DNA from 4 places in the Streptomyces sp. NPDC001100 genome. Region 4 is predicted to be linked to each of the others. Evidence: riboswitches for the same ligand, from Rfam matches in the RefSeq annotation. Region 4 holds a riboswitch; each other region holds the start of a gene.
The links. A riboswitch is a leader RNA that binds a small molecule or an ion and turns the genes downstream of it on or off. The one in region 4 is predicted to bind cyclic di-AMP.
Positions count from the first base shown of each region.

Region 1: linked by a shared signal. The riboswitch ahead of ACWDEW_RS21905 (C40 family peptidase) and the one ahead of ACWDEW_RS26545 (transglycosylase SLT domain-containing protein) in region 4 are both predicted to bind cyclic di-AMP.
Region 2: linked by a shared signal. The riboswitch ahead of ACWDEW_RS21110 (NlpC/P60 family protein) and the one ahead of ACWDEW_RS26545 (transglycosylase SLT domain-containing protein) in region 4 are both predicted to bind cyclic di-AMP.
Region 3: linked by a shared signal. The riboswitch ahead of ACWDEW_RS27910 (M23 family metallopeptidase) and the one ahead of ACWDEW_RS26545 (transglycosylase SLT domain-containing protein) in region 4 are both predicted to bind cyclic di-AMP.

Region 1 covers NZ_JBSFKO010000014.1:129,103-132,442, reverse strand. The annotation lists gene ACWDEW_RS21915 (helix-turn-helix domain-containing protein) at 1-384, opposite strand, end outside; gene ACWDEW_RS21910 (ATP-binding protein) at 597-1,055, shown strand; gene ACWDEW_RS21905 (C40 family peptidase) at 1,141-1,614, opposite strand; cyclic di-AMP (ydaO/yuaA leader) riboswitch at 1,618-1,797, opposite strand; gene ACWDEW_RS21900 (hypothetical protein) at 2,136-2,444, opposite strand; gene ACWDEW_RS21895 (ATP-dependent Clp protease proteolytic subunit) at 2,452-3,087, opposite strand.
Region 2 covers NZ_JBSFKO010000013.1:208,510-211,849, forward strand. The annotation lists gene ACWDEW_RS21105 (DUF1996 domain-containing protein) at 1-1,056, opposite strand, end outside; cyclic di-AMP (ydaO/yuaA leader) riboswitch at 1,391-1,564, shown strand; gene ACWDEW_RS21110 (NlpC/P60 family protein) at 1,618-3,273, shown strand.
Region 3 covers NZ_JBSFKO010000020.1:148,443-151,782, forward strand. The annotation lists gene ACWDEW_RS27905 (M16 family metallopeptidase) at 1-1,012, shown strand, start outside; cyclic di-AMP (ydaO/yuaA leader) riboswitch at 1,215-1,378, shown strand; gene ACWDEW_RS27910 (M23 family metallopeptidase) at 1,392-2,147, shown strand; gene ACWDEW_RS27915 (GntR family transcriptional regulator) at 2,335-3,030, shown strand; gene ACWDEW_RS27920 (HPr family phosphocarrier protein) at 3,249-3,340, opposite strand, start outside.
Region 4 covers NZ_JBSFKO010000019.1:26,378-29,717, forward strand. The annotation lists gene ACWDEW_RS26540 (CocE/NonD family hydrolase) at 1-939, shown strand, start outside; cyclic di-AMP (ydaO/yuaA leader) riboswitch at 1,202-1,373, shown strand; gene ACWDEW_RS26545 (transglycosylase SLT domain-containing protein) at 1,377-1,844, shown strand; gene ACWDEW_RS26550 (HAD family hydrolase) at 1,934-2,740, opposite strand; gene ACWDEW_RS26555 (LacI family DNA-binding transcriptional regulator) at 2,847-3,340, opposite strand, start outside.

The sequences.
Region 1 (3,340 bases), on a different contig from region 4:
TGTCTGCAGCAGCCCGGGGACGACCGAGGTCTCCAGGGTGCGGATCGTGCTGGCCTGTGACTCCAGACTGATGAAGTCCCGGTAGGCGGGCGGCAGTACACCGCGATACGCGTGCCACCAGTGGTGCCGGCCGCCCCCGTCGTCGGAACCCGCCAACACGAGCAGCATGTCCCGGAGTTGTGCGTCGCCGACCTCATAGGCGTCCAGAAGTAACCGGACGTCGGGCGGTTTCACGCCACTCGCGCCGGTCTCGATGCGGCTCACCTTCGACTGGTGCCAGCCGACCAGCCGGGCCGCCTCGCCGCTGGTGAGCCCCGCGTCCGCACGCAACGCGCGGAGTTCGGCGCCCAGTTTCCGGCGGCGCACCGCGGGACCGTACTGCATGGGTTTCTCCTTACTCCTTCCGAGTCGCCCAAATAGAGTCTGGGTTCGCAGAGTTCACCGCTTTGAGCGACAGATATATGCATATCTTGGTGGATCGGCACCGTTGGCGACGCGGTAATGGCAGTCTGGCGAAGAAGCACCAGTCCGGGACCGTACTCGAACCATCCGCTCCGTGTCGGACACCGGTCCCGCGGGAAAGGGACGACCGCGCCATGGCAGACCATCTGGAAGCATCCGTCACTCTGCCGAGCGATCCCGCCTCGGTCTCCACCGCCCGCTCCTACGTGGTCGGGACCCTCGTGGAGTGGGGACTGCCGGCGGACACGGAGGTCGCCGACACCATCCGCCTCATCGTCTCCGAACTCGCCACCAACGCCGTACAGCACACCTTCGGACAGTCACCCACCTTCACGGTGGACATCGAGCTGGAGCGTGACGAACAGCTGCGCATCGGAGTCACCGACAGCCATCCCCGCTTCCCGAAGCGCCTGCCCGCCGCCGTCCAGCAGGACAACGGCCGGGGCATGGTCATCATCCGCTGGCTGACCGCGGAGTGCGGCGGCAAACTGCGGGTCCGGCCGACCCTGGAGGGCGGCAAGACGGTCTCCATCGAGGTGCCCTGGACAGTCCCGGCCCGGCCGGTGACCGCGGCGGGCCAGCAGGAGCCGTAGAGGGACATGCGGAACGCCTCTGGACACCCGAGGGGGTGGCGGTCCGTCAGGAGACCGCCACCCCCTCGGGAGTCTTCAGCACGGATCAGCTGACCCGGCCGTACCAGACGCTCTTGGTCCAGATCTTCTGCAACCGCACCACGTCCCCGGTCTTCGGGGCGTGCCAGATCTTTCCGCCGCCGGCGTAGATGCCGACGTGGTAGACGCTGGAGCCCGAGTGGAAGAAGACGAGGTCCCCGGCCTTGCGGCTTCCGGCCGAGATGTGGTGGGTCTTGTTGTACTGCTGGGCCGCCGTACGGGGCAGCTTCTTGCCTGCCTTCTTGTACGAGTACAGCGTGAGCCCGGAGCAGTCGAAGCGGCCCGGCCCGGTGGCCCCGTACCTGTACGGGGCGCCCTTCTTGGACGCCGCGACCTGGAGTGCCTTCGTCGCGGGTGTCGCGGCCGCGGCGTCGGATGCGACGCCCGGGATCACGACGGAACCGCCTACGGCGGCGATGGCGAAGGCCGAAGCCGTACCGGCCCTGACCATCAGCGACGGGACACGATTGAGCGCAGTCATGCGCAACCCTTCGTCAGCCGCCTGTGAAGGATGACCTGTCGGATTCGGGCTGACAAAGTTGCCCGGCCGCTGACGCGGCTTCACCCCAAGGGCTGCTCGGCCCGGTCATGGCGTGACCGTCCCGGCGACCCGTCGTGCCTGGGTCCTCCACTCCTGCCGATGCAATCCTGTCGACCTGTCATCCGGGCGGCGGCAGGACTCGGCGTCCGCCCGGATCGCCCCGCCGCTGCGGCGGGGTCTTGTCGTCAGACAGGGATCTTCACCTATGAATGTCCGAAAAGCCCAACGGAATCGGGGATTTGTGGGGTTACTCACCACTCACTCGTTCGGCTGAACGTATCGGTGTTCGAGGGCGTGTCGAGGTCGCACCACCCTCGGACCAGCACCGGAACACCTCACCCGTCCCTCGGGCTACGCGTGTTGCGCAACCCGGACGGCCGCATGGGCGGAGCGGCGACTACGCCGATCGGGGGTACGCCGTTCGGCCCGTTTCGACCCCGGCCGTCATGGCTCCGGGTCCGTCAACTGTCGGAGGGTGCGGGGATCGTGACCCGAGCCGTGCGGCGCTCTCCGTCCAGCACGCGCAGCGCCCGCGCGAGCGTGGGGGCGTGCAGCTCGGTCTCGCCCCGCTGATGCATCAGGGCCAGCGCGTCCCGCAGCTCGGTGGCCTTGGCCACCAGCGCCTGGGCGGCCCTCAGCCCACGGTAGGTGTCCCCGTGGTGCGCCGGGTTGATACGGCCCAGCAGGTCGGCCACGTCCAGATAACGGTCGATCAACTCGCCCTCGGCGCGCGTCAACGCGGGCAGCGGCGGAAGTTCCGGCGGCAGCATCGTCGGCTCACTCCCCGCCGGACTCGGTGAGCGAGGTCTTGCGGGTGGACACGATCCGGTCCACCAGCCCGTATTCCAGGGCCTGTTGGGCGTCGAGGATGCGATCCCGCTCGATGTCCGCGCTCACCTGCTCCACCGTCCGGCCCGTGTGCAGGGCCAGTACCGCCTCCAGTTGGGACCGGGTGCGCGCCAACTCCTCGGCCTGGATGGCGAGATCACTCGCCTGACCCTGGATCGGCTCGGGCAGCGAGGGCTGGTGGAGCGTCATCCGCGCGCCGGGCAGCGCCGACCGCTTTCCCGGGGTGCCCGCCGCCAGCAGCACCGCCGCGCTGGTGCCGGCCCGGCCGAGGCAGATCGTCTCCACGTCGCACGTGACGTACCGCAGCGTGTCGTAGATCGCCGACATCGCGGTGAACGAGCCGCCGGGCGAGTTGATGTACAGCGAGATGTCCCGGTCCGGCGCCAGGTACTCCAGGTGCATGAACTGGGCCATCACGTCGTTCGCCGAGATGTCGTCGATCGGCGTCCCGAGGAAGACGATCCGCTCCTCCAGCAGCTTCGAGTACGGGTCCGTCGTCCGGTGCCCGGAGCTGGTGCGCTCCGTGAATTCGGGCAGGACATGGCGGGCGAACGGTCGGGTCATGGGTACCCCTCCTTCGGCATCTGTAAGAAATGTACAGGACGTACATGACGTTATGATGGGAGCGGATTCTAGTGACCGAGTAAAATGCCCAGGTCGGAGGGTCTTTATTGCTCTCTGCTGGGGCTCGTGTCTCACATTCCTGTCACGGTTTGACGGCTCTCTGGCGGGAGTGTTGTCGCCGTTGCGTTCGGCAACTGGCCAGTGGTCCTCCCCGTGGCCACCCTGATCTGCGATCCTGTCGCGACTCGCGGTG
Region 2 (3,340 bases), on a different contig from region 4:
GCAGCTCCAGGAGGCGTTGGCGTTGGCCGGGCCGTTGACGAAGGCCTTGGCGTCGCCGGTGATGATGCGCAGGAGGCGCGGCATCGCGACGACCTTGCTCTGCGGGTTGCCCTCGAAGGTCAGGGTGACCTGCTTGGCCGTGACGATCTCACCGGTGTTGCCCTCGGTGCCGCCGCCGGGCTTGTCGGCGTCCCGCTCCTGCTTGCCGTTCTGCAGGCGCAGCACGGGCCAGTAGTAGGTGGACTTGTCGCCCGGGTTCTCGCAGCTCGTGTCGGCGTTCGCGAGGTCCTGGTCGCTGGCGAAGGCGTTGTTGGACTGGTTGCCGATGTAGTCGTGGAAGTGGTGGGCGCCGTTGCTCACTCCGGGGGCGACGATCACGTTGTCGGAGTTGAACAGGCCGTTCTCGTTCACCCCGCAGGCGGTGACGAACGTGCCGCGGGAGGCGCCCGCCTGCTCCTGCGGAGCGTTCACGTTCGGCTGTACGGAGGTGATGTCCGCGTAGTCCGAGGCGACGGGCCCGTTGGTGGTCTGCTGGCCCTGACCGCCCTGACCGCCCTGGCCGGAAGCGCTGGCGCTGGCACTGGCACTCTGGTTGTCGCCGTTGCCGCCCTGGTCGCCCGTCTCGTTCGTGGGCGCGATCAGGGTGCAGCCGGCGAGGGCGTCGAGCCCCTCCGGGCGGTCCCCGACACGTGCGATGGCGTCGTCGATCCGTCCGATCGTCGCCGCCCGCTTCTCCTTCAACGGATTCATGATCGCGTTGTCGGCGAAGGAGGCGTCCTGCCGTATGGACTCCGTCGAGTCCCGGAGTTTCTGGTAGGCCTCGGTTATCTGCTGGTCCAGATTCGCGAGTTCCTTGTCGACGTCGGCCTTCGCCCCGTCCGGCACCGTCGTCAACTGGGTGCCGATGTCCGGGCAGTCGATCGTCGCGCCTCGCGATGCCGCGTCCGGAGAACCTTGTTGGGCGGAGTCACCGCCCCAACCGCCTTCGGACGCCGACGCGTAGACGTTCGCCGCCACCAGTCCTCCGCCGCCCAGCATCAGGGCGACTGCTGCCATCGTCGCGCGTCGTGCGCCTGTGGGGCGTCTGCGCGTGTTGCGTGCCAAGGAAGTTGCTCCTACACGTATCGGTCGGCCCGGCTCGTTCCGGCATGGAAATCCCCCGACCCAATACGGAGCCCGGTCCCGATGTGTTCAACCGTCCCAGAAATTCATAGCGACCTCTTATGGATCACCCGCCCCGGCGGGCCTCTGACCCCTCGACACACCAGGGCGAGGTAAAGGTCACAAATACGTATCGGACATATCGCGCTTCAACCTTCACACGAGGCACACACGTTGGCTAAGTTGACGTCCAGGCCGTACGACCTACTCCGGCGATCGGCGCCGGGCCGCACGGCTTGCGCCGAGTCCGGCGTGCCGCTCGCGGCAGCCGGAGCCGGGGACCCAACCGAACTTGGGGTGAATCGGTCCAACCGCCCTTCAGGGCACGGACCGTAGGGCAAACCTTCCGTGATCGACGCCCGAACCCGACAGCTAACCCGGTAGGCGCGAAGCGGAAGGAGCACGTCTGCCATGCCGGCAGAACGACGCACGCGCACCGGAGGCAGTGGCCCCACCGTGGACGACCGACCCAGCCGCGACGAAGTCCAGCGGCGGATCAACTCCCTTTACGACAGGGCCGAGACGGCCACCGGAAACTACAACGCCACGCGTGCGATGTCCGGGAAACCGCGCAAGCGTGTCGAGTCCCGCCCCGGCGCGTCACGTCCTTCCGACCCCGCCGTCGAAGCCGTCACCCGGCAGCTGTTCGACCGCGCCCGCACCCAACTGGGCCCGACCGTACCGGCGATCCTGCCGCCCGGCAGAACCCCGGCCCGCCCGGCCGAGTCCCGACCCGAGCGGTCCGAACGTCGTCCCGAGCCCCAGGGCACCGGCCTCGCGCTCGAAGCGCAGCCCGGCCGCGCCGTGGCCGAACTGACCGCGGGGACAATCGCCGCACCGGAGCTCACTGCCCCGCAATTCACGTCACCCGTAGCGGAGTTGACCGCAGCCCCCATCGCCGCCCTGCCTCCCGCCGCACAGCAGACACAGCAGTCCCCTGTGATGCCGCAGATGTCGCAGACGCAGGCACCTCAGGCTCAGGTGCCGCAGATGTCCCAGATCGCCCAGATCGCACAGATGGCTCAGGCTCAGATGGCGCAGACGCCTCCGGCGACCGTCCTCGACCTGCCGCCGGTACCGCCCGCCCCGGCCGTGGATATGCCGCCCGCGCGCGTCATGGCACCACAGCAGTTCGCGACCGCACCTGCACCGGCCTTCGACCCGCTCACCGCGAGCCTGGACCTGCTCCCGGCCATCGGCGCACCGCGCACCGAGACCGCGCCGACGGGCGCCACCTGGCCGCCCCCGGAGACGGCCTGGCCCGCCCCGGAGACCACTTGGTCCACCGGGCAGATGCCCGTGGTGGAGCAACAGACCTGGGCGACAGGGCAGATGCCCGCGGTGACCCAGCAACAGCCTTGGTCCACCGGCCAGTTCCCGGCAGTGACCGAGCAACAGATGTGGTCCACCGGGCAGATGCCCGCAGTGACCGAGCAACAGATCTATTCCACAGGGCAGATGCCCGCGGTGACGGAGGAACCTGCTTGGTCCACCGGGCAGATCCCTCTGATCCCCCAGCAGCCCACGGCCCAGCCCGACTGGCAACCCGCACCGGAACCGTCCTGGCGCCCGCCGCAGCAGGAGTGGCAGCCGACCGCCCCCGCCCCCGAGGTCTCCTTCGCCGCGGCCCCCTCCGTCGCCCCCACGCTCGCACCCTCCGCCCCTCCGGCCATGGCCCCGGAAGTCACACTCCCGCCGGCCCCGGCCATGAGCCCGGCGCCTGCCGCCGTCACCGCACCGGACGCCGGCACCCAGAGCAAGACCGCCACCGCCCTCGCCTTCGCCCGCGCACAGATCGGCAGGCCCTGCCTGTGGGGTGCGGCGGGACCGGACGCGTACGACTGCTCCAGCCTCACCCAGGCCGCCTGGAAGGCAGCGGGCGTCCTGCTCCCGCGCACCGCCCAGGAACAGTCGGGCGCGGGCGCCCTCGTCCCCCTCACGGACATCCGCGCCGGCGACCTGATCTTCTTCTACGACAGCATCGACCACGTCGGTCTCTACACCGGCAACGGCCTCATGATCCACGCGCCGAGCCCCGGCACGCCGATACGCGAGGAGTCGATCTTCTACGCCGGTTCCGCCGCCATCCGGGGCGCCGTCCGGCCCGCCTGAGCCGCTCGGGGCCGGGGTTTCCCGGCCCCGGTCGTGTGCACCCCGCCACTCCCGGCGGCCCGCGTCG
Region 3 (3,340 bases), on a different contig from region 4:
GTCGGACGCCCTCAGGGCGCCCGCCTTCGCGGACAGCGAGGTCGAGCGGCTGGTCCGCAACCGCCTCGACGAGATCCCGCACGAGACGGCCAACCCGTCCCGCCGCGCGGCCAAGGAGCTCTCCAAGGAGCTGTTCCCGGCGAGCTCGCGCATGTCGCGCCCGCGCCAGGGCACCGAGGAGACCGTCCAGAAGATCGACTCCGGGGCCGTACGCGCCTTCTACGACCGGCACGTTCGCCCCGCGACCTCCACCGTCGTGGTCGTCGGCGACCTCACCGGCATCGACCTGGACGCGCTGCTCGCCGACACTCTGGGCTCATGGACCGGCTCCACCGCCCAGCCGCGCCCCGTGCCGCCGGTGACCGCCGACGACAGCGGGCGGGTCGTGATCGTGCACCGGCCCGGCGCCGTCCAGACGCAGCTGCTCATCGGCCGCGTCGGAGCCGACCGGCACGACCGCGTGTGGCCGGCCCAGGTACTCGGCACGTACTGCCTCGGCGGCACCCTCACCTCCCGCCTGGACCGCGTCCTGCGCGAGGAGAAGGGCTACACCTACGGTGTGCGGGCGTTCGGCCAGGTGCTGCGCTCGGCACCGGACGGCACGGGCGCGTCGATGCTCGCCATCAGCGGCTCCGTGGACACCCCGAACACCGGTCCGGCCCTGGACGACCTGTGGACGGTGCTGCGCAAGCTCGCCGAGGGCGGACTCACCGACGCCGAGCGGGACATCGCCGTACAGAACCTCGTCGGGGTGGCGCCGCTCAAGTACGAGACCGCGGCCGCCGTGGCGAGCACGCTGGCCGACCAGGTCGAGCAGCACCTGCCCGACGACTACCAGGCGACGCTGTACCGGCAGCTCGCCGCGACCGGCACCGTGGAGGCCACCGCGGCGGTCGTGAGCGCCTTCCCGGTGGAGCGTCTGGTGACGATCCTCGTCGGCGACGCGGAGCAGATCAAGGAGCCCGTCGAGGCCCTCGGTATCGGCGAAGTGACCGTCGTTCCGGCGGAGTAGCCGCAGGAGCGGCACGCGCGCGTGGGGAGGCCCTGGTGACTGAAGCGTCACCAGGGCTCCCTATTGTCCGAATTGAGGGAGAGGTTGCCCGTCTGCCCTGTGGCATGCGCAACAAAACCCGTGATCCGTTTGGGGATTGAAAGTGGCCCCCCTTAGCGTCGGTCCGGCTGTCCGTCAGGCACCGCGCCGCACTCGCGGCACCGGACAGTCATCGCCGAGTCCCCGTACGGCGCGAGCCAGGGGAGCCGGGGACCCACATGAGTCCCTGGGGTGAATCGGACGCCCGCGCGCGTGGCGGGGGAGTCCGTAGGAGACCTTCCTGCTCCGAACCCGTCAGCTAACCCGGTAGGCGAGAAGGAAGGAAAGGACCAGCCACTTCATGGCGTTCACCCGCGCCACCGGGAAGCACCGTCGCCCGAGCCGGACCCACCGCACCACCGTTCGCGCCGCGAGTGTCGCGGCTCTCGCCACCTCCGGCGTCGTAGGCACCCTGGCCGCCGCCCCGGCGTTCGCCGCGGAGCCCGCCCCCGAACAGACCGGACTCACGCCCGTCGTCGCCATCGGCGACTCCGTGGCCCAGAAGATCGACGCCCAGGCCGTCGCCCAGCAGCAGGCCGCCGCCGAGACGCTGGCCGAGGAGACCGCCCGCGCCAAGGCCGCCGCCCAGGCAGAGGCGGCCCGTGAGGCCCAGGCGCGCGCCGCCCGCGAGGCCGAGCGCAAGAGGCTCAACACCTTCGTCGCGCCGGTCGCCAACTCCTATGTGTCCACCGGCTACAAGACCGGCGGCTCCCTGTGGTCCTCCGGCGCCCACACGGGCATCGACTTCCACGCCTCGACCGGCACCAGCGTCCACGCGGTGGGCTCCGGCACCGTCGTCGAGGCCGGCTGGGGCGGCTCGTACGGCAACGAGGTCGTGATCAGGATGGCCGACGGCATGTACACCATGTACGGCCACCTGTCGTCCATCGGCGTCTCCGTCGGCCAGAAGGTCACCCCGGGCCAGCAGATCGGCCTCTCCGGGGCGACCGGCAACGTCACCGGACCGCACCTCCACTTCGAGGCCCGGACGACCGCCGAGTACGGCTCCGACGTCGACCCCGTCGCCTACCTCCGCAAGCACGGCGTCAACGTCTGACGACGCACCAGCGCACTTCCCGGAGCCCCGGCCCGTCGGCCGGGGCTTTCGGCGTTTCCGGACCCCTCCTGTCCAAAAAATATCCATGGATTCCGGTCCGCCATCGGAAATTCACGCTGATTGCAATAGAGTCACGGAACACACGTCAATCGTCGACGTTTCACGGGGATTAAGGCGGAGGTCGGACATGCGTATTCCGGCGCACTCGGTATGCACGGCGATCCGGGACGACATCGTCGCCGGTGTCTACGAGCGCGGCGGCCGGCTCACGGAGGAACTCCTCGCGCGCCGCTACGGCGTCTCGCGCGTCCCCGTGCGGGAGGCCCTGCGGACCCTGGAGGCGGAGGGGTTCGTGGTGACCCGGCGGCACGCGGGCGCGTGCGTCGCGGAACCGACCGAGCAGGAGGCCGCCGACCTGCTGGAGATGCGGATGCTGTTGGAGCCGCTCGGCGCCTCGCGGGCCGCCCAGCGGCGCACCGAGGCTCACCTCAAGGTGCTGCGCGGCCTCGTCCGGCTGGGCCAGGAGCGCGCCAGGAGGGGCAACAGCGAGGATCTGCGCTCCCTGGGCAGCTGGTTCCACGAGACGTTGGCCCAGGCCTCCGGGAGCCCCGCCCTGACCTCGATGCTGACCCAGCTGCGGCACAAGATCGCCTGGATGTACGCGGTGGAGGCGCCGGCCAATCCCGTGGAGTCCTGGGCGGAGCACGGGGCGATCGTGGACGCCGTGGCGCGCGGCGACGCCGAGCGCGCGCGGGCGATCACCGCCCTGCACACCGAGCGCGCGGGCAGCGCGCACCGGCTGCGCTTTCCCGGCGGGGCGAACGGCACGGAGCGTGTGAGGACTTCGCAACCTCCCGTAAACATGTCGGGTCTCCGGCATTAACACGGGCGCCGTATACAAAGAAGAGGTAATTCGCGGGGGATTATTTCTGCTGCCCGCGAATGGAATTGCGAAGGGCTCGCCCGGTAATTCGGGCGAGCCCTTCGAGGTTGCGTACGTGGTTTTGCGGAGAAAAGCACCGCAACCATCAATTGAGGAACCCCGACGGAGCGCAACCACCTCCGCGAGAGCGGCGCCGGTTTAGGCGCAAAGAGGGGGGCTCAGACGGTCTCGGGGAGTTCCTCAAGACCCTCCGCGACCAGCTTCGCCAGCCGGTCGAGGGCCGCGTCCGCGCCCTCGGCGTCCGACGCGA
Region 4 (3,340 bases):
GCGCCCGTCCTGGTGCGCTCCCCCATGCACACCGGTGTGGACGCGGGCCGGTTCTTCCCGTTCGGGAACGACGCCGACCTGCCGCCGGACCAGCGGGACGAGGACGCGCGGTCGGCGTGCTTCGAGTTCGAGGTGCCGGCCGAGACGTGGGTACTGGGGCGGCCGAGGGTGCGGCTGCGGCTGACCTGCGGTGTGCCGCGCGGGCAGGTGGTCGCGCGGCTGTGCGATGTCGCGCCGGACGGGTCGTCGACGCTGGTCACCCGCGGTGTGCTGAACCTGTCGGCCCGGCACGGGCGGGACCGGGCGGTGCCGTGGACGCCGGGCACCACGGAGGACGTGACCTTCGAACTGAACGGCATCGGGCACGCGTTTCCGCCGGGCCATCGGATCCGGCTCGCGGTGTCGTCGGCGTACTGGCCCTGGATCTGGCCGCAGCCGGAGTCCGGGGCGGGGTTCACGCTGGATCCGGAGGGATGTGCGATGGAACTTCCGGTGCGGGAAAGGGAGTTGACGTACGACATTCGCTTCGACGAGCCCGAGGAGGCCGCGCCGATCGGGGTCAACCACCCCGCCACGCTGGACGAGCCGCGGCCCGAGCGGCTGGTCGTGCGGGATGTGGCGAAGGGTGAGTGGCGGCTGGAGGTGGATCCCCGGTACGGCGGCACGCGGGTGTATCCGGACGGGCTCGAATTCACCGAGGACGCGCTGGAGACGTACACGATCGACGAGTCGGACCCTTTGTCCGCCCGCACGCGGTCCGACTGGACGATCCGGCTGCATCGGCCGGAGCTGGGATGGGACACGACCGTGCGGACGCGGTCCGAGATCACCTGCGACGAAACGGACTTTATTACCTCGAATGAGGTGATCTGCACCGAGGGCAGCGAAGTGATCTTTCACCGCACTTGGGAGAAAAGGATTCCGAGAACTGCCAGTTGAGGACGAATGCCCGATTTGCCGTTCTTTATCTCGCCGTGAGTTGGGTCACGCGTTTGTGTGCGTGGCCTGTGGTCCTGCGTTTTTACGTTTCCCTTGTGGTTATTGACAGTTGAACCTTGGCTTACGCAAAGGATCAAGTGCCCCATACGCCTCAGACCAAGGTCAATAGGGGTTAGGTGTGATTCCGCCACTTGTTCCGGACATGTGCTCTCGCATAGTTTCCGGGCCTGTCGAGCGGAACGCCGAATCCTGCCGCCGCCCGGCATCCCAGTCACGAACTTCTCGCACGGCAGGAGCGGGGGACCCAGGTAAGTCGCCGGACCGGTCGCTGCGACCGGGACGGCTCGGGGTTAAGTCACGTCCGTGAGGGCGTGGCCGGGCACCTCCCAGCCCGAACCCGACAGCTCACCTCGCAGGCGACGGAGAGGAACCTCGTCATGCCTGCATCCGCTCAGTCCCGCCGCGCCCGCCTTGTCCGCCGTGTCGTTGTCGCCGGTACCGGTGTCGCGATCCTCGCGCTGCCTGTCGTCGGGGCGACCACCGCCTCGGCCGCCACGACCTCGTCGACCACGCTCGCCGGATACCCCAACACCCTTGACGGGTGGATCCGTGAGTCGCTCGCGATCATGGCGCAGAAGGGAATTCCGGGTACGTACAACGGGATCTACCGGAACGTGATCCGTGAGTCGTCCGGCAACCCGTACGCGATCAACAACTGGGACTCCAACGCGGCGGCGGGTACGCCGTCGAAGGGGCTGCTCCAGGTGATCGACCCGACGTTCAACGCGTATCACGTTGCCGGGACTTCGTTCGATCCGTACGACCCGGTTGCGAACATCACCGCCGCCTGCAACTACGCGGCGGCCGTGTATGGCTCCATCGACAACGTGTACGGGGCTTACTAGAGACTGTCGGATCAGCCACGACGGGTTGTCTGTCCGTCTGCCGCGCCGTCGTGGCTGGTCGCGCGGTTCCCGCGCCCCTGAAAGACGCTTCAGTCGAGGAGTCTTTCCAGGACCAGCGCGATGCCGTCGTCCTCGTTCGACTTCGTCACCTCGTCGGCCACCGCCTTGAGTTCGGGGTGGGCGTTGGCCATCGCCACTCCGTGGGCCGCCCAGTCGAACATGGGGATGTCGTTCGGCATGTCGCCGAAGGCGATGGTGTCGGACGGGGTCAGGCCCAAGTGGCGGGCCGCCAGGGCGAGGCCCGTCGCCTTGGTGATGCCGAGTGGCTGGAGTTCGACGGTACCGGGACCCGACATGGTGACCGAGGCCAGGGAACCGACCACCGAGCGGGCCGTGGACGCCAACTCGTCGTCCTCCAGGGCGGGGTGACGGAGCAACACCTTGCTGATCGGTTCGGACCACAAGTCGTCGCGCCTGCCCACCCGTACGGCGGGGAGCGTGGGGTGCGGCATCAAGTAGCCGGGCTCGATGAGGGTGAGGCCGTCCACTCCGTCCTGGTCGACCGCCGCGAACACCTGGCCCACTTCCGCCTCGATCTTGCCGAGCGCGGTCTCCGCCAGCTCACGGTCCAGGGTGACCGACCAGAGCAGACGGTCCGCGCCGGCGTCGTACAACTGCGCGCCCTGTCCGCACACCGCGAGCCCCCTGCTGCCGAGGTCTTCGAGGAGCGGGCGCACCCTCGGAGCGGGCCGGCCGGTGACGACCAGGTGCCGGGCGCCGGCCGCCGACGCCCTCGCCAGTGCGATGCGGGACCGGTCGGAGAGCGTGTCGTCGCCGCGCAGCAGCGTCCCGTCCAGGTCGGTGGCGATCAGTGCATATGCGAGGGGTGCGGCCATGATCAGAGAATACGGATGGAACGCCCCACCGACTCGACACGAACCGGACGGCTGCTGCCTTCACATACGTTGACCCGAGTTCCGGTTGGTTTGACAGTTACGGCGGTTATGCCGACTCCCGGATCACCAGTTCGGTGGGCAGGATCACGCCCGCCGTGTCCTCGCCGGCGATCTGCGCGAGCAGCATGCGGACCATTTCGGCGCTGATGCGGTCGTAGGGCTGGCGCATGGTCGTGAGGGCCGGGGTGATCGCCGTGGCCGCCGCCGAGTCGTCGAAGCCTCCGACAGCGATGTCATCCGGGACCGAACGGCCGGATTGCTGGAGGGTGTTGACGACTCCCAGAGCCATCAGGTCCGACGCCACGAACACCGCGTCCAGGTCGGGGGCCCGCGTCAGGAGTCTGCGGGCCGCTTCCTCGCCGCCCGTGCGGCGGTAGTCGCCTTCCACGACGAGTGCGGGGTCGTGGGGCAGGCCCGCCTCCGTGAGGACGTCCCGGTAGCCGGCCAGGCGGTCGGGGCCGCCCGGCGCGTCGAGCGGGCCGGTGACCATGGCGATGCGGCGTCTGCCGCGGGAGATGAGGTGGCGGACCATTTCCTGGG